DNA from 3 places in the Dokdonella koreensis DS-123 genome. Region 3 is predicted to be linked to each of the others. Evidence: predicted binding sites of a transcription regulator. Region 3 holds the regulator's gene; each other region holds the start of a gene.
What was found. Region 3 encodes HrcA, which represses chaperone genes, less so after heat shock. Its sites were predicted from a motif close to TTNGCACTCNNNNNNNNNGAGTGCNAA; they were not measured.
Positions count from the first base shown of each region.

Region 1 (10,580 bases), 2.2 Mb from region 3:
AACTGCTGGTCATGCGCATCGAGTTCGGGCTGGACTACGCGGACATCGCCGACGAAACCGGCATGCGCCCGGATGCCGCCCGCATGGCGATCCGGCGCGCCGCCGGCGAACTGGCCAAGGCGATGAGCGATGACACCGCGTGACGATGCCGCCTTCGACCGCTTGATCGAGCGCATCCTCGACGCCGAGCCCTGCGAATGGACGGCGGCGGACCTCGCCGACGATCCGCGCATGGCGGCGCTGAAGACCCTGTCGGACATCGCCGCGGCGTTCCGCGCGATCGACGCACCCGTGCCCGCGCGCGCGATCGCGTTCCGCTGGGGCCCGCTCGAGGTCGGCGAACGGGTCGCCGAGGGCGGCAGCGCCGAGGTGTTCCGCGCGCACGATCCCCGCCTCGGCCGCGATGTCGCGCTCAAGTTGCTCACGCCGGCGGCCGCTGCCACGCTGCGCACGGATGCCTTCCTGGAGGAAGCACGCCGGCTGGCGCGCATCCGCGACTGCCACGTGGTCGGCGTGCTGGGTGCGGCGGTCCACGACGGACGTGCCGGCCTGTGGTGCGAGTGGATCGACGGCTGCACGCTGGCGGAGCGGATCGCGCGTGACGGCCCGCTCGCCGCCGACGAGGCTGCCCTGGTCGGCATCGGCCTGTGCCGGGCGCTCGCCGCCGTGCACCAGGCCGGCCTGCTGCACGGTGACGTGAAGCCGCACAACGTGCTGCGCGAGCGCGGCGGCCGCCTGGTCCTGGCCGACCTCGGCGCCGGCGGTGATCCCGCCACGGTCAACGCCAGCCTGCGCACGCAGGCCAGCCCGGCCTGGCTGGCACCGGAAGTCCTGCACGGCGCCGCACGCACGCAGGCCCACGATCTCTATGCGCTCGGCGGCGTCCTGCAGTTCCTGCTGAGCGGCGAGACACCCGATCCCGTCCGCCCCGGCGCCGCGTTCGACCGCAGCGACGTGCCGCCCGCGCTGCGTGCCGTGATCGCGCGGGCGCGGGCCGCCGACCCGGCCGCGCGCTATGCGACCGCCGGCGGGATGGCCGATGCGCTCGCCGCCTGCCTGCACGCGCCGGGCGCCGCGGCGGCGGCGCCCGCTTCGGTAGCACCGACACGACGGCGTGCCGGCATGGCCGCCGCCGTGCTCGCACTCGCCATCGCTGCTGCCGGCATGGTGGCCCTGCTGCGCGCGCCGCCGCTGCCGGAGATGCACCTGGAGCTGCTGCGCCACGACGGCGATCGCGCCCAGGTGATCGCCGACGGCACCGCGGTCGCCCTGCGCGACCGCCTTTCGTTCGCGCTGGCGAGCCAGCGTCCGGCCTGGGTCTACGTGTTCAATACCGACGACCACGGCACGCTGCAGCGCCTGTTTCCGCTGCCGGCGCTCGATACGCGCAACCCGATGCCGGCAGGCCGGCGCGTGGAGCTGCCGGGACGGAGCGGTGGGCGCAGCCTGCGTATCGAGGTCTCCTCGCCGGCGCAGGCCGAGGAGTTCCTCGTGGTGGCCTCGGCCGCCCCGGTCGACGTGCTCGAGACCCTCGCCGCTACGGACGGCGCCACCGACGCCGAAGTCCGCCTGCGGGGCAGCGGCGTGCTGGTCCCGGGGATCGCCCCTCCGGCGTCGGCGCCCCTCGATACCCTGGTCGCGCAGCTCGACGCCGCCGACCAGCCGCTGCGCCTGTGGCGCTACCGGCTGCCGCATCGCGCCGATTGAGTGCGTTATTCTCGCGCCGGGCAAGCCGGAGCAGCGCGGTGACCGTGCGGATCGATCGCTTCGTCCTCGCACAGCGGCGCCTGCGCGCCGCCGTCCTGGGTGCGGCCTGGCTGGTCGCCACGCTGAGCGCCCCGCTGTCCGGCGCTGGTGCCGATCCGGCCTCCCCGGCCCAGATCCGTGCACTGCTCGCCGCCGGCCGCGACGAAGCCGCGCTCGCCGCGCTCACCCAGGCCCTGGCCGCCGCGCCGGCGGCACCGGCCGAGCTGCAGCTGCTGCTCGCCGAGACGCACTGGCACCGGCAACAACCCGCGGCAGCCGCCGAAGCGGCCACGCGCGCGCTCGCGTTGCTCGGTGCCGGGGACGACGATGCCGCGTTGCGCCAGCAGGCGCTGCGGCTGCGCGGGCTGGCCGCGGCCGAGCAGCGCCACACCGACGCCGCGCTGGCCGACCTGCGCGAGGCCGAAGGCCTGAGCCGGGTGCGCGAGGGCGCCGACAGCGCCGGGCATGCCGCCCTCCTCGGCGACCTCGCCTTCGCCCAGCGCATGGCCGGCGACTACGGCGGCGCGATGACGTCGCTGGAGGCGGCCCTGGCGATCCAGCGGCCACGCGCCGCGAGCGACCCGATGCCGCTCGCGCTGAGCCTGCTGCGCCTCGGCCAGGCCCAGCGCATCAGCGGCGACGTGGTGCGTGCCGAGGCCAGCTACCGCGAAGCGCTGGCCCTCGCTGGCCGTGCACCCGATCCGCGCGGCCGCCTCCGCGCCGACCTGCTCTATGCGCTCGCCAACCTGGAGCGCCACCGCGAGCGCATCGAGGAAGCAATCGTCTGGTACGCGCAGGCCGTCCCGGCCTTCGAGCAGGCCTACGGCACCGATTCCCTCAAGCTGGCACGCGTGCTGAACAACTACGGCAATGCCGAAAGCGTGCGCTACGGCCGGCGCGAAGCGGCGGTCGCGCTGTATCGGCGCGCGCTCGCAATCGCGCTGCGCAACCCGGCCGCGAACCCCGGCGACTACCTGCCGCTCTCCAACATCGCCATGGTCGACGTCTGGCGCGGCCGCCATCGCGAGGCCGAGGCCGGCTTCCGCGCGATGCTCGGGCGGCTGGAGGCGATGCCGGCCGCCAGCGAGGCGACACCGCTGTTCGTGCAGCACGGCCTGGCCGCCGCACTGTGGGGCCAGGGCCGCCACGACGCGGCCTTCGCCGCCGCCGCCGCGGCCGAGCACACGCGCCAGGCCAGCCTGCGCGACGTCGCCGCCGGCCTGTCGGACCAGCAGACCCTGATGTTCCAGGAACAGGAGTACGCCACGCTCGACCTCGCCGTCGCGATCGCGCTCGCCAGCGGCCGCCCGGCGCTGATCGAGCGGGCCTGGTCGCTGGCGATCGCGGCGCGCGGCCAGGTCACCGCGATCCAGGCGGCCCGCCTCAGCCAGGCGCGCACGCGCCTCGCGTCGGACCCCGCCATCGCACCGCTGTGGCAGGAATGGCTCGCCGCCAGCAGCCTGCTCGAAGGCGCGCGGCTGGCGACGGCGGACGACACCGCGGCCCAGGTGCGCTTCCAACGGGCCGAGCGCCGGCTCGCCCAGGCCTTGCCGAAGGGCGTCGCGATCGCCGACGTGCAGCCCGGCCTCGACGCCGTGCGCGCGGCGCTGCCGCCGGACAGCGCCCTGGTCTGGATGATCCCGGTCGCGCACCGGCGCGCGGAGGACTTCGCCAGTCGCGAGATGCACGATCGCGAGCGCGAGTGGCACGCGCTGGTGCTCGAGGCCGGCAGCGGCACGCCGGTGCGGGTCCTGCGCCTCGGGCCCGCTCGCGCGCTGGCGGCCGAGGTCGCCGCCTGGCAGGCGCGGCTGGCGACCCCCGAGAGCGACCCTGCGCAGCTGCGCGCCGCTGGTGTGCAGGTCGCCAGTCGCATCTGGCAGCCGATCGCGCGGACCACCTCGGCACGCCGCGTGTTCGTGATCGCCGATGCACCGCTGCAACGGCTCGCCTGGGCCGCCCTGCCCGATGGCGCAGGCCACCTGCTCGACGGCGATCGCCTCGTGCACGTGCTCAACCACGAGGAGGAACTGCTCGCGTCCACGACGCCGATCGACGCGCCGCGTTACAGCGTGCTCGCGCTGGCCGACCCGCATACGGGGCCGTCCGGCCCCGGGACCGACCGGCGCGCCGGCTGCCGGCGGCCCTGGCCGCCGCTGCCGGGCGCGCGCCGTGAAGCGGCCCGCCTGCAAGCCCTGGTGGCCGCCAGCGAGGCGGCACCGATGCTGGCCCTCGTCGGCGCCGCCGCCAGTGAGGCCGCCTTTCGAAACGCGGCGCCGCACGCGGCCATCGTCCATCTGGCCACGCACGGCACGGACGCCGCACCGGCGCCGGACTGCCGGGACGCTACCGGCCACCGCGGCGTCGGCTTCGTCGCCGAAGCGCCGCCGGCCGCCACGACGGCAGCCGCGCTGGTCCTCGCCGCGCCGGCGCCGGACAGCGGCAACCCCGACGACGGCCTGCTGGGCGGCCTGGAGATCGCCGCACTCGACCTGCACCGGGTGCGCTGGGCCGTGCTGGCCGCCTGCACGACCGCCGCCGGTCCCACGCGCCACTACGAGGGCCTCGACGGACTCGCGCGCGCCTTCCGCATCGCCGGTGCCGGCACCGTCATCGTCAGCCTGTGGCCGGTCGACGACACGGCCACGGCAGCCTGGAGCGAAGCGCTGTACCGGGCACGCTTCCAATCGCAGGCCGATACCACGCAGGCCATGCGCAGCGCCCAGCGGCAGGTGCTCGCCACGCGCAAGGCGGCAGGCTTGAGCACGCATCCGTTCTACTGGGCCGGCTTCCTGGCGCTCGGCGACTGGCGCTGACCGATGGTCGCGCCGGCACGGCCGGCGAGCGGTGCGGTTCCAGCGCCTGCATCCGCCGGACGCCCCGCAAAAAAAGGGTTCTTCGCCCATTTGCGGGGTCATTCGGCTTTTGGCTCCTGCTTTGGCTCCTGCTTTGGATTTTGCCCTTGGCTTTTTCGCCCTAAAGCAAGCCGAGCATCGCAGGGCGGCGAGGCCGCAGAGGCGCCCCGTGTCTGAGCGAAGCGAGTTGGGGCGCCGTGCCTCGTCGTCCGAGAAGCACAGGGGACCGAGCCGGCGCAGCCGGATCGGCTTGCGCCGGGCAAAGGGCTTTTGGTTCCTTTTGGCCCGTCAAAAGGGACTCGGCCGCGCAGCGGACGAAAGCTCTTGATCTTGCTCCTGCTTTGCTCCGTGCCGGCAATCCCTCAAAAGCCACGGCGGAAGATCAAAGCAAGAGCTTCCGCACGCTGCGCGCGCGGGTCACTTTTGTCTTGGCAAAAGTAACCAAAACCGTCGTCGCCGGCGCGAGCCGGCACGGCTGCGCCGCGCCGGTCCCCTGCGCTTCTCGGCCGGCCAGGCACGCTGCCCCAACTCGCTTCGCTCAGACACGGGGCAGCTCTTCGGCCTGGCCGACCTGCGATGCTCGGCTCGCTTTAGGCGCCAACAGCCAACAGCCAGAGCAGCAGCGAGAGCAGCAGCGAGAGCAGCAGCGAGAGCAGCAGCGAGAGCAGCAGCGAGAGCAGCAGCGAGAGCAGCAGCGAGAGCAGCAGCGACTGCGACGAAAGGGAGAGCTGATTGATTCCCGCCAATGAGCGAAGAAAGCCCATAAAAAAGGCCCCGCCGAAGCGGGGCCTTTTCGTGACGCTGCCGGGAGGCGAAGGATCAGAAATCCATGCCGCCCATGCCACCCATGCCACCGCCCGCCGGGCCGTGGCTGTGGGCTTCTTCCTTCTTCGGCGCTTCGGCGACCATCGCCTCGGTCGTGATGACCAGGCCGGCGATCGACGCGGCGTTCTGCAGCGCGGTGCGCGTGACCTTGGTCGGGTCCAGGATGCCCATCTCGACCATGTCGCCGTACTCGCCGGTCGCGGCGTTGTAGCCGAAGTTGCCCTTGCCGTCGGCGACCTTGTTGAGGATCACGCTGGGCTCTTCGCCGGCGTTGGTGACGATCTCGCGCAGCGGCGCTTCCATCGCGCGCTTGGCGATCTGGATGCCGTGGGTCTGCTCCTCGTTGTCACCCTTGAGCTTGGTCAGGGCCGCCAGCGAGCGGATCAGCGCCACGCCACCGCCCGGGACCACGCCTTCCTCGACCGCCGCACGCGTGGCGTGCAGGGCGTCTTCGACGCGCGCCTTCTTTTCCTTCATTTCCACTTCCGTCGCCGCACCGACCTTGATGACGGCCACGCCGCCGGCCAGCTTGGCCACGCGCTCCTGCAGCTTCTCGCGGTCGTAGTCCGAGGAGGTCTCCTCGATCTGCGCCTTGATCTGCTTGATGCGCGACTGGATCGCGGCGGCTTCGCCGGCGCCGTCGATGATCGTGGTGTTCTCCTTTGTGATCACGACCTTCTTGGCCTTGCCCAGGTCCTTGAGCGTCGCCTTCTCCAGCTGCAGACCGACTTCCTCGGAGATCACCTGGCCACCGGTCAGGATGGCCATGTCCTCCAGCATCGCCTTGCGGCGGTCGCCGAAGCCCGGCGCCTTGACGGCCGCGACCTTGACGATGCCGCGGATCGTGTTGACGACCAGGGTCGCCAGCGCCTCACCCTCGACTTCCTCGGCGACGATCAGCAGCGGCTTGCCGGCCTTGGCGACGCCCTCGAGCACCGGCAGGAGCTCACGGACGTTGGAGATCTTCTTGTCGTACAGCAGCACGAACGGGTCTTCCAGCTCGACCTGCTGGCTCTGCTGGTTGTTGATGAAGTACGGCGACAGGTAGCCGCGGTCGAACTGCATGCCCTCGACGACGTCGAGTTCGTTGTCCAGGCCCGAGCCTTCCTCGACCGTGATGACGCCTTCCTTGCCGACCTTGTCCATCGCTTCGGCGATCAGCTTGCCGATCAGCTCGTCGCCGTTGGCCGAGATCGTGCCGACCTGGGCGATCGACTTGGAGTCGGCCGACGGCTTGCTGAGCTTCTTGAGCTCCTCGACGGCCGCGATGACGGCCTTGTCGATGCCGCGCTTGAGGTCCATCGGGTTCATGCCGGCGGCGACGGCCTTGAGGCCCTCGCGGATCAGCGCCTGCGCGAGGACGGTCGCGGTGGTGGTGCCGTCACCGGCGACGTCGGAGGTCTTGGAAGCGACTTCCTTGACCATCTGCGCGCCCATGTTCTCGAACTTGTCGGCCAGCTCGATCTCCTTGGCGACGGACACGCCGTCCTTGGTGATCGTCGGCGAACCGAAGCTCTTCTCGAGCACGACGTTGCGGCCCTTCGGGCCCAGCGTCGCCTTCACGGCATTGGCGAGGGTGTTGACGCCGCGCAGGATGCGCGCGCGGGCGTCTTCGGCGAAACGGATGTCTTTGGCTGCCATGGAACGGATTCCTTCGATGGATTGCTGCTAGGTGGGGAGGGATGCTCGATCAGCGGCGCGCGGCGCCGGCTTACTCGATCACCGCCAGGATGTCTTCTTCGCGCATGACCAGCAGGTCTTCGCCGTCGACCTTGACCTCGGTGCCCGAGTACTTGCCGAACAGGACCTTGTCGCCGGTCTTGACCGCGATCGGACGGACCTTGCCGTCTTCGAGGATCTTGCCGTTACCGGCGGCGATGACTTCGCCGCGGCTGGGCTTTTCGGCGGCGCTGTCGGGGATGACGATGCCGCCGGCCGAGACCTTCTCTTCTTCCAGGCGCTTGATGATCACGCGATCGTGCAGGGGACGAAGTGCCATGGGTGCTTCCTTCAACAGGTGGGGTGGAAAGATAAAGGATTGATTTAGTTACGATTGGGCAAGCGTTGTTAGCACTTGACCTAAGTGAGTGCCAATTCTAGCGGCGCGTCAACCGTAACGGAAGCCGCACCGGCTGGCTGCCATCTGGAGGCGTGCCGATCCGCTTCAAGGCCCGCGCCCGTCCTTTACCTGCGCCGGCGAGGGGCCGCGCCGTTGCGCGCCTTGTGAACCGGCGCCACGCACCTGTCACGGCCGGGACGCTAGAGTGGCGCTTTCGGCGCCTTCGCGAGGGGGTGCCCGTTGCTGGGGATTTCCGTCATGTGCTCACGTTCCGGCGCCGCGCGCGCCCTGATCTGGCTGCTCCTGCTGACCGGCAGCGGCGGGCTGTCCGCCCAGTCCATCGGCCTGGTCGGCGGCACGCCGGCCACCGAGACGTTCGATACGCTGGCATCGAGCGGCACCGGCTCGACCCTGCCGGCCGGCTGGCATTTCCTCGAGACCGGCAACAACGCCAACGGCACCTATGCCGCCGACGACGGCACGGCCAACGCCGGCAATACCTACAGCTACGGGGCGGCCGGCAGCGGCGAGCGCGCCCTGGGCCTGCTGCGCTCCGGCTCGCTGGTGCCGACGATCGGCGCGCACCTGCGCAACGACTCCGGCGCGGCGCTGGCCGAGGTCGCCGTCGCCTACACCGGCGAGCAGTGGCGCCTCGGGGCGGCCGGTCGGCCGGACCGCCTGCAGTTCCAGTACAGCGTGAACGCGACCGCGCTCGGCAACGGCACCTGGACCGACGTCGCCGCGCTCGACTTCATCGCGCCGGTCACGACCGGCACGCCGCGCGCATTGAACGGCAACCTCGCGGCCAACCGCACGGCGGTGAGCGGCACGATCGGCGGATTGAACCTCGCACCGGGCGCGAGCCTCTGGGTGCGCTGGGTCGACGTCGATGCCAGCGGTGCCGACGACGGCCTGGCCATCGATACCGTCAGCTTCACGGTCGCCGGCGATCCGCCGCCCGACGTGCCGCCGGCCGTGGTCGCCGTCTCGCCCGCCAACGGCGCGACCAACGTCGGCCTCGGCGCCGCCCTCAACGTGACCTTCAGCGAAGAGGTCACGGTGACGGCACCGTGGTTCACGATCCAGTGCACCACCTCGGGCAGCCACACCGCCACGGTCAGCGGCGGTCCCGGCTCGTACGCGCTCGCACCCTCGCCGGCGTTCGCCGCCAACGAGAGCTGCACCTGGACGACCCTCGCCAGTGGCGTGGTCGATCGCGACGGCACGCCGGATGCGCTCGCGTCCGACTACGTCGTCACGTTCACCACCGCCGATCCGGCCACTACGCCGCCGACCGTAGTCTCGACCCAGCCGGCCGACAACGCGGTCAACGTGCCGGCCGCGAGCGACGTCCGCGTGACCTTCAGCGAGGCGGTGACGACCAGCGCCGGCGCGTTCGACCTGGCCTGCGATGCACAGCCGATCGTGCTGGGCGAGACCGGTTCCGGCGCGACCCGCACGCTGACGCCGGCCGTACTGCTGCCCAAGGGCGCGGCCTGCGTGTTCACGATCGACGCCAACGGCGTGCGCAATGCGGCCAACGTCCCGATGGCCGCGTCGGTCACGGTTCGCTTCCGGGTCACCGACGGCTCGCTCACGGGGTACTACGCCAAGGTCAACACCAGCAGTCCCGGCCAGCTGCGCTGCACGCTGCACGCGACGATCCGCGGCCACACCGCCTATCCGTACAGCGGATCGGGCACCAGCACCTGGACGATCCTGGAGACCGCGCAGGCGCATCCGTCGAACCCGGCCCAGGTGCTGGACGTCTACCGCAACCGGCTCTACGCCACCGGCAGCGACCGCGCCGGCACCGGCAGCGGCCTGACCTACAACCGCGAGCACACCTGGCCCAACTCGCTCGGCTTCCCGAGCACGACCGGCAACCTCGGCCGGCCGAACGCGCCCTACACCGACACGCACATGCTCTACCTGTCCGATACCCAGTGGAACGCCGATCGCGGCAACAAGCCGTACGCGAACTGCCCGGCCCAGGCCAACTGCGGCGAGCGCGCGACCGAGGCGAACTTCGGCGTCGGCGGCGGCACCGGCACCTATCCGGGCAACTCCAACTGGGTCAATGCCAGCGCGTTCGAGACCTGGAATCACCGCAAGGGCGATACCGCCCGCGCCATCCTGTACATGGCGATCCGCTACGAGGGCGGCGTCGACCCGGTCAGCGGCCAGAACGAGCCGAACCTGGAGCTGACCGACAACCGCAGCCTGATCGTCGGCACATCCAACTACAACGTGCCGGCCTACATGGGCCTGCTGGCCGACCTGCTGGCCTGGCATGCCGGTGATCCGCCGGACGCCGCGGAGATCGCGCGCAACGAGGTGATCTACACCTTCCAGGGCAACCGCAACCCGTTCATCGACCACCCCGAGTGGGCGACGCGGGCGCTGTTCGAATCGACCACGCCGGCGGTCTGCGAGAGCAATACGCTGATCTTCGCCAACGGCTTCGACGGCCCGGACTGACAGGCCACCGATCCCGCAGCGGGCGCGGCGCGGCGGCATCCGGGGTCGCCGGCGCGCCCCGGTGTCACGGCGCCGGATCTGCGGACTTCGACCGCACGGCCGTACCGGCACGGCCGGGCCCTTCGCGCCGGCCCGGCCCGGACCGGTCGCCTTGGGCAGGGCCGGCCACGCGCGGCGCCGCCCAACCGATTGTTTTCATGCAGGAACACGGCACCCGCCGGCACCGGAGCGCGCGCCGGCAGCCACCGCGCGCTAGGATGCCGGCTGCGTCACGGCGTCGCCGGGGATGGCGCCGGCCTGAACTGATCGTGACAATTGCGGTCGATGATCCGGGCGCGGCCCGGCGCCGGCCGTCACCGGGCGAAGGTCCGGCCGCGCAGGCATACGCGCCGCGGCGCCCTCGCCGCGCCCGTGCCGTCGATCCTTTCTGGAGTACCTGTCGTGTTCCGTTATCTGTTCGCCGGCCTGATCGGCCTCTGCCTTTTTTCATCGCCGGTCCAGGCGCAGGAGCAGGACGGATTGCTGCCGGTCGAGCAGGCGTTCGTCTTTCGCTACACGCTGGCGGCCCCGGGCCGCATCGCCTTGCAGTGGGACGTCGCCCCCGACTACTACCTCTA
Region 1 covers NZ_CP015249.1:4,265,834-4,276,413, forward strand. The annotation lists gene I596_RS17265 (RNA polymerase sigma factor) at 1-143, shown strand, start outside; gene I596_RS17270 (protein kinase domain-containing protein) at 130-1,707, shown strand; gene I596_RS17275 (CHAT domain-containing tetratricopeptide repeat protein) at 1,746-4,559, shown strand; gene I596_RS19105 (hypothetical protein) at 5,189-5,344, opposite strand; gene groL (chaperonin GroEL) at 5,418-7,064, opposite strand; gene groES (co-chaperone GroES) at 7,135-7,422, opposite strand; gene I596_RS17290 (endonuclease) at 7,741-9,963, shown strand; gene I596_RS17295 (protein-disulfide reductase DsbD family protein) at 10,405-10,580, shown strand, end outside.
Region 1: groES (co-chaperone GroES) is a predicted target of HrcA. The motif match lies at 7,491-7,517, and genes of this name have one in related genera.

Region 2 (10,580 bases), 1.5 Mb from region 3:
AGCCGCGGCCTGTTCGCCTCGCGCGGGCTCGGCGGCGCCCAGCTGGCGCTGCTGACGCGCCAGCTGGCGACCCTGATCGGTGCCGGCCTGCCGATCGACGAGGCGCTGGCCGCGCTGTCCGAGCAGAGCGACGGTGAACGCCAGCGTGCATTGACCGTGGCGCTGCGTGCACGCGTGATGGAAGGCGCCGCGCTGGCGCAGGCGATGGCCGAGTTCCCGGAGACGTTCCCGGACGTGTACCGCGCCTCGGTGGCCGCCGGCGAGCAGTCCGGCCAGCTCGACACCGTGCTGGAGAAGCTGGCCGACCATGCCGAGGCGCGCGACGCGCTCGCGCAGAAGCTGATCGGCGCGCTCGCCTACCCCCTGCTGCTGACCCTCGTGGCGGCGGCCGTCGTGACCGGCCTGCTGGCGTTCGTGGTGCCGCAGATCGTCAGCGTGTTCCAGGGCACCGGCCAGGCCCTGCCGCTGGCCACCCGCGTGCTGCTGGCGGTGTCCGATTTCCTGCGTGCCTGGGGCTGGCTGCTGCTGCTGGTCCTGGCCGGCGCCGTGGTCGGCGCCGCGCTCGCACTGCGGCGCGACACGATCCGCCATCGCTGGCACGCGACCGTGCTGCGCCTGCCCTTGCTGGGGCGCCTGACCCGCGCCGCCAATACCGCCCGCGCGGCGCGGACGCTGGCACTGCTGTCCGGCAGCGCAGTGCCGCTGCTCGACGCGCTGTCGATCACCGCCCAGGTGGTGCCGAACCTGCCGATGCGCGAAGCGCTGCGGCGGGCGGCGGTGCGCGTGCGCGAGGGCACCGCCTTCGCCCGCGCGCTGGCCGACAGCGGCCATTTCCCGCCGGTGGCGCTGCGCCTGATCGCCAGCGGCGAACGCTCCGGCCAGCTGCCGCGCATGCTGGACCAGGCCGCGCGCCAGCAGCAGCGCGAACTGGAGCGCTGGCTGACCGCCCTGACGACCGTGCTCGGACCGCTGGTGATCCTCATCGTCGGCGCCCTGGTGCTGTTCATCGTGCTGGCGATCCTGCTGCCGATCTTCGAAATGAACAGGATGGTGAAATGACCGAGCTGCGCGGCGGATGCCGCAGGCGGACGGCAGCCGATGCGCCCGGCCCGATGACCGGCCGGCGTTGCCCGGAGGGCCGATGATCCGTTTCGAACAGGTCGGCAAGCGCTATGCGGCCGGGCTCGATGCGCTGATCGACGTCAGCTTCGAGGTCGCCGCCGGCGAGATGGTCTTCGTGACCGGCCACTCCGGCGCCGGCAAGAGCACGCTGCTGAAGCTGCTGAGCCTGGTCGAGCGGCCCTCGCGCGGCCAGGTGCAGGTCCACGGCGTCGATCTGGCGCGGGTGCGGCGGCGGCGCGTGCCGCAGGTGCGGCGCGGCATCGGCATGGTGTTCCAGGACCACCGGCTGCTGATGGACCGCAGCGTCTTCGACAACGTGGCACTGCCGCTGGTGATCGCCGGCGTGCCCCGCATCGAGGCGGCCAAGCGCGTGCGCGCCGCGCTCGACAAGGTCGGCCTGCTGGCGCGCGAGAAGGCCGAGCCGACGACCCTGTCCGCCGGCGAGCAGCAGCGCGTGGGCATCGCCCGTGCGATCGTCGGCAAGCCGCCGCTGATCATCGCCGACGAGCCGACCGGCAACCTCGACCCGCAGCTGTCGGTCGGCATCATGCAGCTGTTCGCCGAGTTCGCGCAGGTCGGCACCGCGGTGCTGGTCGCCAGCCACGACCTGCACCTGATCAAGCGCATGAACCAGCGCGTGCTGGTGCTCGACCACGGCCGCCTGATCGACGACTTCCGGCCGCAGCAGGCCACGGCATGAACGCGCGCCGCCCTTCGCGCAACCAGCGCGCCGCGGCCAAGCCGGCCAAGCTGCCCAAGCCGCCGCGCATCGGCGCCGGTGCGCGCCTGGGAAGCTGGCGCGACCAGCACCTGTACGGCCTGTTCTCCAGCCTCGGCCGGCTCACGGCCCGGCCGCTGGCCACCGTGCTGACAGTGGCGGTCATCGGCATCGCGCTGGCGCTGCCGCTGCTGCTGCACGTCGTGCTCGACAACGTGCGCGCGGTCTCCGGCGGCCTGCGCGAGGCGCGCGAGATCACCGTCTTCCTCGATCCGAAGGTCGACGCCGGCGCCGCAGCGGCGATGGCCGCCGACCTGCGCCGGCGCGCGGACGTCGCCGAGGTGACCGTGCGTACGCCCGAACAGGGCCTGGCCGAGTTCCGCCAGCTCTCCGGCTTCGCCGAGGCGCTGGACGTGCTCGAATCCAATCCGCTGCCGACCGTGCTGGTCGTCGCACCGGCCAGCGCGACGGCCGACGCCGGCCGCGACGAAGCCCTGGTCGCCGCCATCGAGGCGGATGCCCGCACCGACCTGGTCCAGTACGACGCGGCCTGGCGCCGGCGGCTGTCGGCGATCATGGCCTTCGGCGAACGCGCCGCGCTCGCGCTGGCCGCGCTGCTGGGCCTGGCGACGCTGCTGGTGGTCGGCAACACCGTGCGCCTGGACATCCAGGGACGCGCCGAGGAAATCGCGATCATGCAGTTGATGGGCGCCGGCAACGGCTTCGTGCGGCGCCCGTTCGTGTACGCCGGCCTCTGGTACGGCCTGCTCGGCGCGCTGCTGGCGATCGTCGCGGTCCTCGGCGTGCGCATCGCCCTGGGCGGCCCGCTCGACCATCTGATCGCCAGCTACGGCGGCCACGTGACGTTCCGCGGCCTGGCGCCGCTGGCCGCGCTGGCGACCGTCGCCGGCGGCGCGGCGCTGGGCTGGATCGGCGCCTGGATCGCCAGCACGCACCAGCTGGGAAGGACGGCATGACCGCGCTCGGCGAGATCGGCCTGCGGCCGCGGGTGCTCGTCGTGGACGGTTCGCGCGTCGCGCGCCGCCTGATCGAGCAGGTGCTGCAGGCCGAGCTGCCGGATGTGACGGTGGTCGCCTGCGGCAGCGGCCGGGACGCCCTGGCCGAGCTGCAGGACGGCAGTTTCGACTTCGTGACCACCGCCCTGCGCCTGCCCGACATGGACGGCGCCGAACTGGCGCGCCACATCCGCGAGCAGACGCCGCAGGCCTACATCCCGATCGTGGTCGTGTCCGGCTCGGCACAGGAGCGCCTGACCGCGCGCACGCTCGGCGACGACGTGACCGACTACTTCGACAAGTCGCTCGGCTTCCAGGCGCTGGCCACCTTCATCCGCGGCTACGTGCACCCGGTCGAGCGCATAGCCGGCCGCGTGCTCTACGTCGAGGACAGCCGCGTGGTGGCGCTGGCGACCTCGCGCATCCTCGACCGGCACGGCCTGTCGGTGCGCCACGTGGTCAGCGCCGAGGAGGCGATCGCGATCGTCGAGAACGAGCGCGATCCCGACGGCCTGCCGCCGGTGGACCTGGTGCTGACCGACGTCAGCCTCAAGGGCGCCCTGACCGGCGGCGACCTGCTCGACCGCATCCGCACCGGCGGCGGCTTCGGCAAGGGCCTGCTGCCGGTGCTGGTGATGACCGGCGACGACAACCCGCGCAGCCAGACCCTGCTGCTGCGCGCCGGCGCCAACGACCTGGTCAGCAAGCCCATCGACGAACGCCTGCTGGTGACCAAGCTGCAGTTCCAGCTGCGCGTCAGCCAGCACCTGCGCAGACACCATCGAGGCACCGACGCATGAATGCACCGACCGACGGCGACGCTGCCTCCCGGGTCAAACTGGAGCCCAGCTGGAAGCAGCGGGTGGGCGCCTGGTTCGAGCGCCCGGAGATGATCGCGCTCAGCCGGTTTCTGCGCGAGGAGAAGCAGGCCGGCAAGGTGATCTACCCGCCCGGCTCGCAGATCTTCGCCGCGCTCGATACGACGCCGTTCGACGCGGTCAAGGTGGTGATCCTCGGCCAGGACCCGTATCACGGGCCGCGCCAGGCGCACGGCCTGTGCTTCTCGGTGCTGCCCGGCGTGGCGGTACCGCCGTCGCTGGAGAACATCTTCAAGGAGATCGAGCGCGACCTGGGCATCGCCCGGCCGGACCACGGCTGCCTGATCCCCTGGGCCCGCCAGGGCGTGCTGCTGCTCAACGCCGTCCTCACCGTGGAGCGCGGCCAGGCCGGTTCGCACCAGGGCAAGGGCTGGGAGGGCTTCACCGACGCCTGCGTGGACGCGCTCAACCGCGAGCGCGAGAACCTGGTCTTCCTGCTCTGGGGCAGCTATGCCCAGGCCAAGGGCAAGCTGATCGACGGACGCCGCCACCGCGTCCTGAAGGCGCCCCACCCCTCGCCGCTTTCGGCGCACCGCGGCTTCATCGGCTGCGGCCATTTCTCTCGTACAAACGAGTACTTGCAGCAGCATGGCCAGGCGCCGATCGACTGGCGGCTGCCGCCGGCCGACCAGCTGGCGATCTGATCCGGCGGCCCGGCGCGCCGATTGTTCACGCAGGCGCACCAGAGAAATAACGGCCGATTCACGAATTCGGGTGTAGTATACCGGTCAGTTCAGAAAAGGCCGCCGGTCGTCACCCTTCGGGGGAACTTCCGGCACTGTTAGCACTCCCATAACAAGAGTGCTAATTCGCCATCGATCAGGAGAACACCCTCATGAGCAATGCCGTGGTCGCCAGCGCCTTGCCGATCTCGAACCTGCCGGTTCCGAGTGCGATCGGCAGCCTCGATGCCTATGTATCGGCGGTTCACCGTTTTCCAATGCTGAGCCAGGACGACGAGCAGTCGCTGGCCCGCCGTTTCATCGAAGCCGACGACCTCGACGCGGCCAAGCAGCTGGTGATGTCGCACCTGCGCTTCGTCGTCCATGTCGCCCGCGGCTATTCCGGCTACGGACTGCAGCTGGGCGACCTGATCCAGGAAGGCAACATCGGCCTGATGAAGGCGGTCAAGCGCTTCGACCCGGACCAGGGCGTGCGCCTGGTGTCCTTCGCGGTGCACTGGATCCGTGCCGAGATGCACGAGTTCATCCTGCGCAACTGGCGCATCGTCAAGATCGCGACCACCAAGGCGCAGCGCAAGCTGTTCTTCAATCTGCGCAAGTCGAAGAAGCGCCTGGGCTGGATGAACGCCGAAGAGGTCAACACGGTCGCCCGCGAGCTCGGCGTGCCGGCGGCCACGGTGCTGGAGATGGAAGCGCGCCTGTCCGGCAAGGACATCGCGTTCGATGCGCCGACCGATGATGACGAGGACGCCAAGCCGTCGCCGGCGATGTTCCTGATCGACCACAGCGCCGATCCGTACAGCGCCGTCGAAAGCGAATCGGAAGAGGAATCGAGCCTCGACACGCTGCATCGCGGCCTGGAGAAACTCGACACCCGCTCGCGCGACATCATCCAGCGCCGCTGGCTGCGCGACGGCGACAAGGCGACGCTGCAGGAGCTGGCGGACGAGTACGGCGTTTCGGCCGAGCGCATCCGCCAGATCGAGGCCAATGCGATGAAGAAGATGCGCACGCTGTTCGTCGCCTGAGCCGCGTATTCCCCGTAGTCACGACGGCCCCTCGACGGGGCCGTCGTCGTTTTCGGGAACCGACTGCCGGCTTCAGAACAGGTCGATCGGATCGACGTCGATCGACCAGCGCAGCTGCCGCCCGCCCGGAAGCGCGGCGACCTGCGGCAGCCATGACGTCAGGTAGCCCTGCAGCGGCCCGCGCTCGTCGGCCTCGACGATGACCTGGCCGCGATGCGCGCCGGCCCGCCGCGGCATCGGTGCCGACAGCGGCCCCTGCAGGCGGACGCCCTCCGGTGCCGGCCGTACGCGGCAGGCGGCGGACAGGAACTGCTCCAGGAGCGCCGGGTCCTCCGCCTCGGCACGCAGCAAGGCCAGATAGCCGTACGGTGGCAGTTGTGCCTGCCGCCGCTCCTCCAGCAGGGCCTGCGCCAGCGCGCGATAGCCGCCGCCGCGCAAGGTCGCCAGCAGCGGGTGATCCGGATGATGGGTCTGCAACCAGACCTGGCCGGGCCGCGATGCACGGCCGGCGCGGCCGGCCACCTGGACGATCAGCTGGCCGAGGCGCTCGCCGGCGCGGAAGTCCACACTGAACAGGCCCTCGTCGATGCTGACCAGCACGACCAGGCTCAACCGCGCCAGGTCATGCCCTTTGGCGAGGATCTGCGTGCCGACCAGGATGCGCGGCGCCTCGTCGGCGAGGCCGTCGAGCAAGGCATCGCGCGCGCGCCGGCTGCGTGTGGTGTCGCGGTCGATCCGCACGATCGGCACGTCCGGGAAGCGCGCGCGCAGCACGTCTTCCAGGCGTTCGGTGCCGTGTCCCTGCGGCACGATCGCCAGCCCGCCGCAGGCCGGACACCCCGGCGGCACCGGCTGCTCCGCGCCGCAGTGGTGGCAGATCAGCCGGGAACGCCCGCGATGCAGCGTCATCGGCCGGTCGCAGCGCCGGCACTGCGCGCTCCAGCCGCAGTCCCGGCATTGCAGCACCGGTGCGTAGCCGCGGCGGTTGCGGAAGACCAGCGCCTGTTCGCCGCGATCGAGGCAGGCGCGGATGGCCGCCAGCGCCGGCTCCGCCAGCCCGTGCTGCAGCGGCTGCCGGCGCAGGTCCACGATGTGCAGGTCCGGCGGCCGCGCGCTGCCGGCGCGCTGCCGCAGGTGCAGGTGCCGGTAACGGCCCGCCTCGGCATTGGCCAGCGATTCGAGCGACGGCGTGGCCGATCCGAGCACGACCGGTACCTGCAAGGCCTTGGCGCGCACCAGGGCCAGGTCGCGCGCGTGGTAGCGGAAGCCTTCCTGCTGCTTGTACGAAGTGTCGTGTTCCTCGTCCACGACCAGCAGGCCCGGCCGCGGCAGCGGCACGAAGACCGCCGAACGCGTTCCCAGCACCACCGGTGCGTCGCCGCGCGCGGCCGCCAGCCAGGCGCGTGCACGCTCGACCTCGCCCAGGCCCGAGTGCAGGACCGCGATCGTGACGCCCAGCCGCTCGCGGAACCGCCGCAGCATCTGCGGCGTCAGCGCGATCTCCGGCACCAGCACCAGGGCCTGCCGGCCGCGCGCGATGCAGCTGCCGATCAGGTCCAGGTAGACCTCGGTCTTGCCGCTGCCGGTGACACCGTGGAGCAGGATCGGCACGAAGCGGTCCGGCTCGGCCGCCACCGCGGCGACCACGGCGGCCTGCTCGGTGTTGAGGGGTGGCCCGGGGCTCGGCCGCGGCGGCGCACTGGCGACCGGCACGCGACGGCAGCCGACCCAGCCGCGCTGGCGCAGGCTGCGCGCCGCTGCCCGCCAGCCGGGCAGGCGCAGGTCGAGCAGGGCCGCCGCGACGGCGCCTTCGGCGAGCTGGTCGAGCAGGCGGTCGGGGCGGGTGCCACGCCGGCGCCCGGGATTCTCGCGCGCCTGGCGGCCGGCGTCCTCGAGGAACCACACTTCCTCATCCTCGGTGGGCGGCGTCCGCGCACTGCGCAGGGCCTGCGGCAGCGCCGCCTCCAGGACCTCGCCGAGCGGGTGGTGGTAGTAGCGCGACGCCCATTCGAGGCTGCCGAGCAGTTCCTCGGTCAGCCACGGCGCCGGGTCGAGGACCTCCCCGATCGGCTTGAGCCGGCCCGGGGCGACGGCGGCGGCCTCGGCATGGCCGACCACGACGCCGACCGTATCGCGGCGACCGAACGGGACACGCACCCGGCAGCCGCGCGCCGGGATCGGAACGCCGGCGGGAACCGCGTAGTCGAAGGCCTGGGCGAGGGGTACCGGAACCGCGACGCGAACGATCGCCTGCGGGGCTGCCGGAAGATCATCGGACATCGGGCAAGTCTATCCGCCGCACCGGCGAGCGGCAGGGCTTAGCGGGACCTTCTCACCCTCGCTCACGGAAACTGACGCCAAGTGGCTGCCACACCGGGCATTTGCCGCTTATCCACAAGCGTTGTGGATAAGTCTGTGGACCAACGGTCGGGAGCAGGGAGCGGAGCGCACAGCGGCGCGCCGCGCGCCACCTTGGCGAATCTTTAACCAATCTGAAATACATCAATACAAACAGGTGCTTGGGAAACAAGCTCGGACCAACGATGACGGCCGCGTGACATTCGCGGGCGGTCGCCGCGGCCCCGTGCTGCCTGTGCACAAAAGACTTGACAACACCTCCGGCTGCGCCTTCGGAGCTCAGGCCACGGCCATGCCGACGACCAGGGCGGCCACCAGGCCCAGCGACAGCAGGAACGAGTAGCACATGCCGATCACGCCGTAGGCCAGCACGCCCATGATCCAGCCTTGCCGGTAGACGCGCTTCTGCATCAGCAGCAGGTACAGCGGCAGCCAGACCCAGGCGGCGACGATCAGCCAGCCGATCGGCGTGCTGACCCCCGGCAGGCCGATCGCCGCGTCGCGCAGCGCGTAGAGCAGGATCAGGACCAGCAGCGAGAGGAAGATGAAGGCGTGGCTGTGCAGCGCCACCATCAGGTGCTCCATATAGAGGCGGCGCTTGAAGATGTAGACGATCTTCAGCAGCACCGCGAACAGCGGCATCAGCACGAACAGCGTCTGCGGCAGCACCGAGAACATCGCGGTGCCCAATAGGGCCGGCTTGCGGGCGGCCATGCGCGTGTTCTCGAGCATGTGCCCGAGGGCGACGTTGATGCGCCGGTTGGCGGCCTGCGGCAGCCAGGTGACTTCGACCGGATTGGTCTTCGCATCCCAGGGCTGACCGTTGAAGCTGAAGACCGCGTTGAACACCCGCTCCATTGCCGTCGCGTCGTTCTCCCCGTCCTTCGTTCCCGCCTTGTCCGTTCCCGCCTTGTCCGTTCCCGCCTTGTCCGTTCCCGCCTTGTCCGTTCCCGCCTTGTCCGTTCCCGCCTTGTCCGACCCGGCCTTCCCCGGTCCTCCCTTCCCGGGTGCGGACGAATCCGGCGGCGCCGCGGGCGGCGCCGCGGCCTGGCCGGTGGCGGTATCGGTAACCGGCGGCGGCCGATCGTCGTCGGCCACCACGATGGCGCTGTTGACGAACTGGTCCTCCAATGCGACCTGCACCGCGAAGATCGACAGCACGCACAGCACGAAGAACAGCCGGAACGGCGTGACGTAGCGAACGCGCCGGCCGGCACAGTACTCGGTCGTCAGGAAGCCGGGACGGAAGTACAGGTCGAATATCGAACGGAAGATGCGCGAATCGACGTTGAAGACGATGTCGGCCAAGTCCGACCCCACTTCGCGCAGGCTGCGGATCATGCCCTTCTCGGGCTGGCCGCAGCGGTAGCAGTAGCTGCCGTACATCGGCTCGCCGCAATTGCCGCAGGACGGGAAGGTGGGCGCCGGCGCAACCGGCTCGGCCACCGGCACGTCCAGCACTGCCGGCACGCGCGCGCTGCCGGCGTCCCGAAGGGCCGCTGCCTTGGCCGGTTCCAGAGGATCTTCCGCGCCGCTGCTCATACCGAAACTTCGCGCTCCCCGATCGGCGACGCCGCTCGCCAGGCTGCGGACGATACCGGTTTTTGTTCGCGATCGGGGGCCCGGTAGCGGCCGCATGCGCGCCGGGAAACACTCTGTATCCGCGGCTGAAGCGGACGCCGCCGAGGGCGCTGGTAGACTGGCGGACCGGAATACCCTGCTGCGCCCAGTCGCGATGACCCGCCACCCTTTCCTCGACCGGCAGCGCCTGGGGCGCGAGCTGAAGGACACGCTGCGCCTGGCCGGACCGCTGGTGCTCGGCCAGCTGTCGGCTGTCGGCATGAACGTGATCGACACGGTGCTGGCGGGCCATCTCAATGCGCGCACGCTGGCCGCGGTGGCGGTCGGCACCAGCATCTGGTCGCTGACGCTGGTGCTGTCGCTCGGCGTGATGATGGCGGTACCGCCGTCGGTGGCACAGCTGCACGGCGCGGGCCGGCACGGCGCGATCGGCGCCCTGCTGCGCCAGGCGCTGTGGCTGGCCGGCAGCATGGGCGTCGTGCTCGGGCTGGCGACGGCGTTCGGCGGCCCCTTGTTGTTCGACCTGATCGGCGTCGACCCGGTGCTGGCCACCGACGTACGCCATTTCCTGCACGCGATCGCCTTCGGCGCGCCGGCGATGGCCCTGTACTTCGCATTGCGCGGTCTCAGCGAAGGCATCGGCCTGACGCGGCCGACGATGTACTTCGGCCTGCTCGGCCCGGCCTTGCTGGCGCCGGTCGGCTATGTGCTGATGTACGGCCGATTGGGACTGCCGGCGCTGGGCGCGGCCGGTGCCGGCATCGCCACCGCGCTCGCGCTGTGGGTACAGATGCTGTGCATGCTGTGCTACATCGCGCATCACCCGGCGTACCGGCACCTGCAGCCGTTCGGGCGCAGGGAACGGCCCAACCCGCGCGCGATCGGCGAACTGCTGCGGATCGGTGCGCCGATGGGCGTCACCGTATTCATGGAAGCGAGCCTGTTCGTCGCCGTCGCGCTGATCATCGGACGCCTCGGCGCCGACGTGGTCGCCAGCCACCAGGTGGCGATCAACGTCGCCTCCTGCGCCTTCATGATTCCGCTCGGCATCGCCATGGCGACCACCGTGCGGGTCGGTCACGCGGTCGGCCGCAACGACGGCGAAGGCGTGAAGATGGCGGGCCTGGCCGGCTTCGCGCTGACGCTGGCGATCCAGTGCGTCTCGGCCGGCATCTTCTTCGGCTTCCCGCACGCCA
Region 2 covers NZ_CP015249.1:3,502,357-3,512,936, forward strand. The annotation lists gene gspF (type II secretion system inner membrane protein GspF) at 1-1,059, shown strand, start outside; gene ftsE (cell division ATP-binding protein FtsE) at 1,142-1,822, shown strand; gene ftsX (permease-like cell division protein FtsX) at 1,819-2,817, shown strand; gene I596_RS14285 (response regulator) at 2,814-3,656, shown strand; gene ung (uracil-DNA glycosylase) at 3,653-4,378, shown strand; gene rpoH (RNA polymerase sigma factor RpoH) at 4,570-5,445, shown strand; gene I596_RS14300 (primosomal protein N') at 5,518-7,725, opposite strand; gene I596_RS18530 (DUF3667 domain-containing protein) at 8,083-9,345, opposite strand; gene I596_RS14310 (MATE family efflux transporter) at 9,539-10,580, shown strand, end outside.
Region 2: rpoH (RNA polymerase sigma factor RpoH) is a predicted target of HrcA. The motif match lies at 4,516-4,542, and genes of this name have one in related genera.

Region 3 (10,580 bases):
GACATCGCGCCCGGCGCGCTGCCGCCGCTGCACGTGTGGATCGGCGATCTGAAGATCGGCCGCGCCGTGCTCGGCCAGACGCGGCTGGAGAGCCGCCCGGTCGCCGGCGGCATGCGCATCGACCAGCTCGAGGCGAAGTCGCCGAACCTGCAGATGCACGCACAGGGCGACTGGACCGGTACCGAGGCCGACAACCGGTCGCGGCTGTCGATCGACCTGGCCTCGCACAACCTGGGACGGATGCTGGACGCGTTCGGCTATGCCGGGATCATCGACGGCGGCCAGACCACGGCCCGCATCGAGGCCGGCTGGGCCGGGCCGCCGACCGCCTTCGCGCTGGCGAAGCTGGACGGCACGCTGGCGATCACGGTCGGCGCCGGGCGCATCCTCGACGTGGAGCCCGGGGCCGGGCGCATCTTCGGCCTGCTGTCGCTGACCGAGATCCCGCGGCGGCTGAGCCTGGATTTTTCGGATTTCTTCAAGTCGGGCTTCAGCTTCAACGCGATCACCGGCACGTTCAAGCTGACCACCGGCAATGCGGCGACCGACGACCTGCAGATCAAGGGGCCGGCGGCCGACATCCGGATCACCGGCCGCACCGGCCTGCAGAGCAAGGACTACGACCAGCGGATGGTGGTCACGCCGCATGCGGGTGCCACCTTGCCGGTGGTCGGCGCGATCGCCGGCGGCCCGGTCGGCGCCGCGGCCGGCCTGGTCATGCAGGGCTTGTTCAACAAGCAGATCAACGCCGTCGCGCGCGCCACCTACCAGGTCACCGGCCCGTGGGAGAAGCCCCAGATCACGTTGCTTTCGCGCGAGCAGGGGCGGGCCGGCAGGGGCGCCCGCGCGCCGGAGCCGCCCGCCCGCTGAACGGGGGTCCGCGCTTGCGACCGGGCGGTGGCGCCCCCATCATTCGGGACTGATCCGTTCAGCAAGACTCCCCGATGACCTCATTGATCGCCCAGGCCGAGCAGCGGCTGCTGCGGCCCGGCGGGCTTTCTGCCGCCGATCTCGAACCCGTCTTCGCGCGCCTGATGGCGCCGTCGGTCGATGCGGCGGACCTGTATTTCCAGCACTCGCGCAGCGAGTCCTGGCTGCTCGAGGACGGCATCGTCAAGGAGGGCAGCCACAGCATCGAGCAGGGCGTGGGCGTGCGCGCCGTGGCCGGCGAGAAGACCGGCTTCGCCTACTCCGACGAGATCGTGCTGCCGTCCCTGCTGCAGGCGGCGGGCTCGGCGCGCGCGATCGCCAAGGCCGGCAGCAACGGCAGCGGCCGCCCGCTGGCGCTGGCCAGCGCCGCCGCGCTGTATCCGGCGATCGACCCGATCGACACGCTGTCGAGCGAGGCCAAGGTGCGGCTGCTGCGCGAGATCGACGGCTTCACGCGGGCACTCGATCCGCGCGTACAGCAGGTGATCGTCAGCCTTTCCGCCGGCGTGGACACCGTTCTGATCGCCGGCTCCGACGGCACGCTGGCCGCCGACGTGCGGCCGCTGGTGCGCATGAACGTCCAGGTGATCGCCGAGCAGAACGGCCGGCGCGAATCGGGCAGCGGCGGCGGCGGCGGGCGCTACGGCTTCGACGAGCTGCTCGCCGACGGCCGCGCGCACGCGTTCGCCCGCGAGGCGGTGCGCACCGCCCTGGTCAACCTCGAGGCCGTCGACGCGCCGGCCGGCACGATGACCGTCGTGCTCGGCCCCGGCTGGCCGGGCGTGCTGCTGCACGAGGCGATCGGCCACGGCCTGGAAGGCGACTTCAACCGCAAGGAAACCTCGGCCTTCGCCGGCCGCATCGGCGAGCGCGTCGCGGCCGCCGGCGTGACCGTCGTCGACGACGGCACCCTGGCCGGCCGGCGCGGTTCGCTCAGCATCGACGACGAAGGCACGCCGACCCGCTGCACCACGCTGATCGAGAACGGCATCCTCAAGGGCTACATGCAGGACAAGGCCAATGCGCGCCTGATGAAGGCGGCGCCGACCGGCAACGGCCGGCGCGAGTCGTTCGCGCACCTGCCGATGCCGCGGATGACCAACACCTACATGCTGCCCGGCACGCTGGCGCCGGAAGAGATCATCGGCTCGGTCAAGCGCGGCCTCTACGCGGTCAACTTCGGCGGTGGCCAGGTCGACATCACCAACGGCAAGTTCGTGTTCTCCGCCAGCGAGGCCTACCTGATCGAGAACGGCCGCGTGACGCGTCCGGTCAAGGGCGCGACCCTGGTCGGCTCCGGCCCGGACGTGCTGACGCGCGTGTCGATGATCGGCAACGACCTGGCGCTCGACGAGGGCGTCGGCGTCTGCGGCAAGGACGGCCAGAGCGTGCCGGTCGGTGTCGGCCAGCCGACGCTGAAGATCGACGCGATGACGGTCGGCGGCACCGCCGCATGAGCCGTGCCGGTCAACCGCACGCGCGCGGTTCGCGCGGCGTGCGGCGCGGGCCTTCAGGCCGCCGGGCCGGCGTCCAGGTGGGCGCGCAGCAGGCGGAACAGCTCGCGCGCCGCGCGCGGCGGCTTGGCGCGCTCGGCTTCGAGCCGGGCCTGCCGGATCAAGGCGCGCAGCTGCTGGCGGTCGCCGCCCGGATGCCGTTCGAGCAGGGCGTCCAGCGCCGGATCGCCTTCGGCGACGAGGCGGTCGCGCCAAGCTTCCAGCTGGTGCAGCAGCGCGGTTTCGCGATGTGCGGACTGGCGGTCGTGGTCGAGCAGGCGGCGAATCGCCTCGAGCGCCTCCTCGTCGAGCCGCCGCAGGTGCTTGGCCAGGTACTGCGTCTGCCGCTTGCGGGCGCCGTGCGAAGGCGTCGCGCGGGTGCGCTCGACCTCGCCGCGGACGTCCTCGGGCAGCGGCAGCCGGTCGAGCTGGGCGTCTGAAAGCGCAGCCAGCGCCGTCGCCAGTTTCAATACATCCAGGGCCTCGCGCCGCAGCTGGCTGCGACTCGGGCCCGCATACTCATCGGTAACGTCGTGGTCGATCATCGGAAAATCATAACGTGAACGCAGCGCTCACCCCTAGAAACGATACCAGCCAGGACGAGCTGGCCCGGCTCGCCGAGGTCTGCCAGGACGTGCTGCGCCGCTGCCGGTCGGCCGGCGCCAGCGAGGCGGAAGTGGCCGCCAGCATCGATACCGGCCTGGATGTCGGCGTCCGCCTGGGCGAGGTCGAGACGATCACGCGCACGCGCGATCGCGGCGTGTCGCTGACCGTGCTGTTCGGCAAGCGCAAGGGCTCGGCCAGCACCGCCGATCTCGACCCGGAGTCGATCGCGCGGACCGTCGAGCACGCCTGCGCGATCGCCCGCCATACCGAAGAGGACCCCTGCAACGGCCTGGCCGACCCGGCGCTCTACGCGCGCGAGTTTCCGGACCTGGACCTGTGGCACCCCTGGGCGATCGACGCCGAGCAGGCGATCGAGCTCGGCCTGCGCATCGAGGCGGCCGGGCGCGGCCACGATCCGCGCATCAGCAATTCCGAAGGCGCCGCGGTGCAGGTCGGCGAGTCGGTGCTGGCCAATGCCAATTCGGCCGGCTTCGCCGGCGTCGAGCGCAGTACCCGCCACCTGCTGTCGTGCGCGCTGATCGCCGAGGATGCGCAGGGCATGCAGCAGAACTACTGGTACGACGCGGTACGCTCGGCCACCGATTTCACCGATCCGGAAACGATCGGCCGCCGTGCCGCCGAGCGCACGGTCGCGCGTCTCGACGCGCGCCGGCTCTCGACGCGGCAGTGCCCGGTCCTGTTCGTGCCCGAGGTGGCGCGCGGCCTGATCGGCCACTTCCTGTCGGCGGTCAGCGGCGGTGCGCTGTACCGGCGCGCGAGCTTCCTCGTCGATCACCTGGGCCGGCCGGTGTTCCCCGGTTTCGTCCAGATGACCGAGCGGCCGCGCCTGCCGCGCGGGCACGGCTCGAGCGTGTTCGATGCCGAAGGCGTCGCCACGCGCGACGCCGACCTCGTACGCGACGGCGTGCTGCAGCGCTACATCCTCGGCAGCTACTCGGCGCGCAAGCTCGGCCTGGCGACCACCGCCAACGCCGGTGGCATCCACAACCTCGTCGTCACCCCCGGCGCGGACGACTTCGCCGCGCTGCTGCGGCGCATGGGTACCGGCCTGGTCGTCACCGAGGTGATGGGGCAGGGCGTGTCGCTGATCACCGGCGACTACTCGCGCGGCGCGTCGGGCTTCTGGGTCGAGAACGGCGAGATCGCCTACCCGGTCGAGGAGATCACGATCGCCTCGAACCTGCGCGAGATGTTCGCCGGCATCGTCGCGATCGGCCGCGACGTCGATCCGCGCTCGCACCTGCTGACCGGCTCGATCCTGCTCGAGCGGATGACGATCGCGGGCGAGTAGCGGCACGGCCGTCGGCAGTAGGGCCCTGGCGGCCGCGCATGCGCGCGCGCCGTCCGCACGGTGCCGCCCGTGCCGCCGTCGCGGCCAGGGTATCCGCGCGCTGAACGGCCGGGCCCGGGCATGACTGCGCGCCCTTGACGCCCCGGGCGCTGAAATCCACCGTGGAACCTCCTTCAACGAGGAGTGCCGTGATGACGGAAGACCCGACCATTTCCCCGCCGACCACGCTCAGCAACGACGAGCGGACCTGGGCGCTGCTCGGCCACCTGTCGGCGTTCAGCGCGTTCTTCACCGCCGGCTTCGGCTGCGTGCTCGGGCCGCTGGTGGTCTGGCTGGTCAAGCGCGACACGCTGCCGTTCGCCGCCGACCAGGCGCGCGAGGCGCTCAACTTCAACCTGACCGCGCTGATGATCTGGATCGGCCTGTGGATCATCACGATCGGCACGTTCGGCATCGGCATCTTCCTGACGCTGCCGCTCGGCCTGGTGCTGCTGGCGGTCTGGATCGTGCTGACGATCGTCGCCGCGATCAACGCCAACAACGGCCAGACGTACCGCTATCCGCTGACGCTGCGCCTGATCAAGTAAGCCCCGGCCGGGGCCGGCGTCGCCGGCTCCGGCGCGATCAGCCGGCCTGGCGCGCGCTGTCGAGCATCTGCCGTGCGTGCGCCAGCGTCTGGCGCGTGATCTCGATGCCGCCGAGCATGCGCGCGACCTCGTCGCGGCGCGCGCCTTCGTCGAGGCCCTCGATGCGGACGGTCGTCGACGCCGCGTCGCTGGACTTGGCCACGCGCAGGTGCTGGTGTCCCTGGGCCGCGACCTGCGGCAGGTGCGTCACGCACAGCACCTGGCAGCGTGCGGCCAGGCGGCGCAGCTTCTGGCCGACGATCTCCGCCACCGCGCCGCCGACACCCGAATCGACCTCGTCGAAGACCATCGTGCCGGTCGCGTCGGCGCCGAGCGCGGCGACCTCGATCGCCAGGCCGATCCGCGACAGCTCGCCGCCGGAGGCGACCTTGCGCAGCGGGCGCGGCGGCTGGCCGGGATTGGTACTGACCAGGAACTCGCAGCGCTCGCGGCCGGCGGCGGCCGGTTCGGCGCCGTCGTCGGGTTCGAGCGCGGCCTCGAAGCGGCCGGCCATGCCCAGTTCGGTCATCAGGGCGGTGACGGCCTCGCCGAGCCGGGCGGCAGTCGCCGCGCGGGCGCCGGAGAGCACCGTGGCCGCCGCGGCATAGCCGGTCTCGACCCGCGCGGCTTCGGCGCGCAGGCGCTCCAGCTCGGTGCCGGCGCCGCGCAGGGTTTCCAGTTCCTCGCGCAACGTGTCGGCGAGGGCCTTGAGTTCGCCCATCGGACGGCGGTGCTTGCGCGAAAGCTCGTGCAGCCGGGCGAGCTGCGCCTCGGTCTCGGCGAGGCGCTCCGGATCGAGGTCCAGCGCGTCCTGGTAGCGCGCCAGCGTGTCGCCGGCCTCGTCGACCTGGATGCGCGCCGCCTCGAGCAGCTCGACCAGCGCGGCCAGGCGCGGGTCCAGTTCGGCCAGGCGCTGGCTGTCGGCATGGGTGCGCGCGACCAGGCGCGCCAGCGCGAACTCGCCGTCGCCGTCGAGGCGCTCGGCCAGGCCCGCGCAGCCCTGCACCAACTGGCCGGCATTGGCGAGGCGGCGGTGGGTATCCTCCAGCGCGGCGAACGCGTCGGCGTCGAGCGCATGCCGCTCCAGCTCGTCCACCTGGTGCGCCAGCCACTCGATCCGCTCGCCGTGGTCGGCGCCGCCGGTCAGCGTGGCGATGCGGCCCTGCACCGTGCGCCAGGCCTGCGCCAGGCGCGCCACCTCGCCGCGTGCGTCGGCGTGGCCGCCGAAGGTATCGAGCAGGTCGAGCTGGGCGCCGCGATCGAGCAGGGTCTGGTGCTCGTGCTGGCCGTGGATCTCGATCAGGCGCTCGCCGAGCGCCTTGAGCTGGGTCAGCGCCACCGGCCGCCCGTTGATCCAGGCGCGCGAGCTGCCTTCGCTGCGGATCACGCGCCGCAGCTGGCAGGCGCCTTCGTCGTCGAGGTCCTCCTCGCGCAGCCAGGCGAGCAAGTCGGCGCGGTCGCCGATCGCGAACCGGGCCGAAAGCTCGGCCCGGTCGCAGCCGTGGCGGACCATGCCGCTGTCGCCGCGGCCGCCGGCCAGCAGCAGCAGGGCATCGACGATCAGCGACTTGCCGGCACCGGTCTCGCCGGTCACGACGGTCAGGCCCTGGCCGAACGTGATCTCGGCGTTCTGGACGATCGCGAAATCCTTGACGTACAGGGTTTCCAGCATGGCGCAGGGCTTGGGCGTGACGGTGGCGGCGGGTAGCGGATTATCGTTGCCGGCGATGGCAATGAACAGGACGCTAGCGCGATCGCGTCGCACCGGCTGATACGCGCCGGCCGGGGCGACGGGGCCGGCCGGGCCGACGCGGAAGGGGGTGGCCCTTGAACCGGGGGCAGCCGCTTGTTAGCGTGCAGGCCGCCGGTTGACCGGTTTTCCGCTGGTTCGATGAACGCCCCGCCAGTCCATCCGCTCGACGCCCGCGCCCGGCACCTGCTGCGCACGCTGATCTCGCACTACATCAGCGACGGCCAGCCGGTCGGCTCGCGCACGCTCGCCAAGTCCTCGGGCCTGGACGTCAGTCCGGCGACGATCCGCAACGTGCTGGCGGACCTGGAGGAGGTCGGCCTGGTCGCGGCGCCGCATACCTCGGCCGGCCGCGTGCCGACCGCGCAGGGCTACCGCGTGTTCGTCGACAGCCTGCTGGAGATGCAGCCGCCCGACGAGGAGCAGCTGGCGCAGCTGCGGCGCGAGCTGCCGACCGACGCGGCGACGCCGGACCTGCTCAACAGCGCCACCTCGCTGCTGTCGGAGATGACCCACTTCGTCGGCGTGGTCAGCGTGCCGCGGCGCGAGGAGTTCCCGTTCCGCCACATCGATTTCGTCATGCTCGATCCCGGCCGGCTGCTGGTGATCCTGGTGTTCACCGACGGCCAGGTGCAGAACCGCGTCGTCAGCACGCAGCGGTCCTACGGCGCCGGCGAGCTCGAGCAGATCGCCAACTTCCTCAACAGCCAGTTCGCCGGCATGCGCATCGACGACATCCGCGCCCGGCTGCTGCGCGAGATGCGCGAGGAGGGCGTGCGCCTGAACCGGCTGCTCAGCGCAGCGGTGGACGTGGCCGCCCAGGCGTTCCAGGCCAGCACCGACAGCGACATGCTGGTCTCCGGCCAGACCCGCCTGATGGGCCGGCAGGACCAGGGCGACATCGACCGCCTGCGCGAGCTGTTCGAGGCGTTCCAGCGCAAGCGCGACCTGCTGCAGCTGCTGGAGCGCTGCGCCCGGGCCGAGGGCGTGCGCCTGTTCATCGGCGAGGAATCGGGTTTCGCGGCGCTCGACGGCTTCTCGCTGGTCACGGCGCCGTATGGCGTCCACGGCCGGATCCTGGGCGTGCTCGGCGTGATCGGCCCGACGCGCATGGCCTACGAGCGGGTGATCCCGATGGTCCAGGCCACCGCCCAGATCATCTCCGGAACCTTGAACCGCGCGCAGCCGGCACAATAAGTGCCCGACAATCGAATACTTGCCTCCGGCACATCGGGCCGGCGGCGTTTTTTTGACAGGTGGAGAGCCATGATGGAAAGCACCGATCCAGCCGGCAGCCGGCCGCCCGAGGGCACGTCCTCGCCGTCGGACGAAGGCATCGCCGATCTCGATCGCCTCACCGCGCAGCTGGCCGAGGCCGAGCGCAACCTCGCCGACATGCGCGATACCGTGCTGCGCGAGCGTGCCGAGATCGAGAACCAGCGCCGCCGCCTCCAGCGTGACCTGGAGCAGGCGCGGCGTTTCGCCAACGAGAAGCTCCTGGCCGACCTGCTGCCGGTGCTCGACAACCTCGAGCGCGGCCTGGCGGCGCCCGGCACCGACTACGCGGCCCTGCGCGGCGGCGTCGAGCTGACGCTGCGCGAGCTCACGAAGGTGGTCGAGACCAACGGCCTGAAGGTGATCGATCCGGTCGGCTCGGCATTCGATCCGGAGCAGCACCAGGCGATGCAGATGGTCGCGTCGGCCGAGCATCCGGCCGGTGCGGTCGTGGCCGTCTTCCAGAAGGGCTATATCCTCAACGACCGGCTGCTGCGGCCGGCCCTGGTGACGGTGGCCAAGGCGGACGACTGAGGCGAGGGGAACGCCGGCGCCGCAGCGCGCCGGTGTCGTCGTTCATGGGGAGGACCATTCCGGCTGCCGCTCGTGCACTCGGAAGTTCAGAAAATCGCCCCGATAATCGCGTCCCCACTTTCGATCCGTGCCTGCCGCAAGCGGCGGGATTGAATGGGAAAACGCTTGAAAGCGGGGTGCAGACCCCCAGATTCTGCGCCAGCAACGGTCACAGCGACCGAAACCACTTCGCGGGAGAGAGTAGACAGTCATGGGCAAGATCATCGGTATCGACCTCGGCACCACCAATTCGTGTGTCGCGGTCATGGAAGGCACGACGGCGCGCGTCATCGAGAACTCCGAGGGCGATCGCACGACACCGTCGGTGGTCGCCTTCAAGGACAACGAGGTCGTCGTCGGCGCGACTGCCAAGCGGCAGGCGGTGACCAATCCCAAGAACACCTTCTACGCCGTCAAGCGGCTGGTCGGCCGCAAGTTCACCGACGCCGAGGTGCAGAAGGACATCGGCATCGTGCCGTACAAGATCGTCGCGCACGACAACGGTGACGCCTGGATCGAGACCGCCGACGGCAGGAAGATGGCGCCGCCGGAAATCTCGGCGAAGGTGCTGATGAAGATGAAGAAGACCGCCGAGGACTTCCTCGGCGAGCCGGTCACCGAGGCCGTCATCACGGTGCCCGCCTACTTCAACGACAGCCAGCGCCAGGCGACCAAGGATGCCGGCCGCATCGCCGGCCTCGACGTCAAGCGCATCATCAACGAGCCCACCGCGGCCGCGCTGGCCTACGGCCTCGACAAGAAGGGCGGCGACCGCAAGATCGCCGTCTACGACCTCGGCGGCGGCACGTTCGACGTGTCGATCATCGAGATCGCCGAGGTCGACGGCGAGCGTCAGTTCGAGGTGCTGGCCACCAACGGCGACACCTTCCTCGGCGGCGAGGACTTCGACAAGCGCGTCATCGACTACCTCGTCGAGGAGTTCAAGAAGGACCAGGGCGTCGACCTCAAGAACGATCCGCTCGCGCTGCAGCGCCTGAAGGACGCGGCCGAGCGCGCGAAGATCGAGCTGTCGACCTCGCACCAGACCGAGGTCAACCTGCCGTACGTCACGGCCGATGCCTCCGGTCCCAAGCACCTCAACATCAAGCTCACGCGCGCCAAGCTCGAGGCGCTGGTCGAGGACCTGGTCAAGCGCACGATCGAGCCGTGCCGCATCGCGCTCAACGATGCGGGCCTGCGCGTGTCCGACGTCAGCGAGGTCATCCTCGTCGGCGGCCAGACGCGCATGCCCAAGGTGCAGGAGGCGGTCAAGGACTTCTTCGGCAAGGAGCCGCGCAAGGACGTCAACCCGGACGAGGCCGTCGCCGTCGGCGCGGCGATCCAGGGCGGCGTGCTCGGCGGCACCGTCAAGGACGTGCTGCTGCTCGACGTGACGCCGCTGTCGCTCGGCATCGAGACGCTCGGTGGCGTGTTCACCAAGCTGATCGAGAAGAACACCACGATCCCGACCAAGGCCTCGCAGACGTTCTCGACCGCCGAGGACAACCAGAGTGCGGTCACCGTGCACGTGCTGCAGGGCGAACGCGAGCAGGCGCGCTTCAACAAGTCGCTGGCGAAGTTCGACCTCGCCGGCATCGACAACGCGCCGCGCGGCATGCCGCAGATCGAGGTCACGTTCGACATCGACGCCAACGGCATCCTGCACGTGTCGGCCAAGGACAAGAAGACCAACAAGGAGCAGCGCGTCGAGATCAAGGCCGGTTCGGGCCTGTCCGACGATGAGATCCAGCGCATGGTCAGCGACGCCGAGGCCAACAAGGAAGAGGACCGCAAGTTCCACGAGCTGGTCGGTGCCCGCAACAAGGCCGACCAGCTGGTCCACGCCACGCGCGACGCGCTCAAGGAGCACGGCGGCAAGCTCGCCGGCGGCCAGATCGGACCGATCGAGGAAGCGCTGTCGGAGCTGGAGAAGGTCATGAAGAGCGACGACAAGGCGCAGATCGAGGCCCGCACCAGCCGGCTCGAGGAAGTGGCCCAGTCGCTGTATGCGGCGG
Region 3 covers NZ_CP015249.1:1,976,413-1,986,992, forward strand. The annotation lists gene I596_RS07960 (YhdP family protein) at 1-870, shown strand, start outside; gene tldD (metalloprotease TldD) at 945-2,387, shown strand; gene yjgA (ribosome biogenesis factor YjgA) at 2,441-2,968, opposite strand; gene pmbA (metalloprotease PmbA) at 2,983-4,341, shown strand; gene I596_RS07980 (DUF4870 domain-containing protein) at 4,533-4,928, shown strand; gene recN (DNA repair protein RecN) at 4,966-6,639, opposite strand; gene hrcA (heat-inducible transcriptional repressor HrcA) at 6,859-7,914, shown strand; gene grpE (nucleotide exchange factor GrpE) at 7,987-8,526, shown strand; gene dnaK (molecular chaperone DnaK) at 8,777-10,580, shown strand, end outside.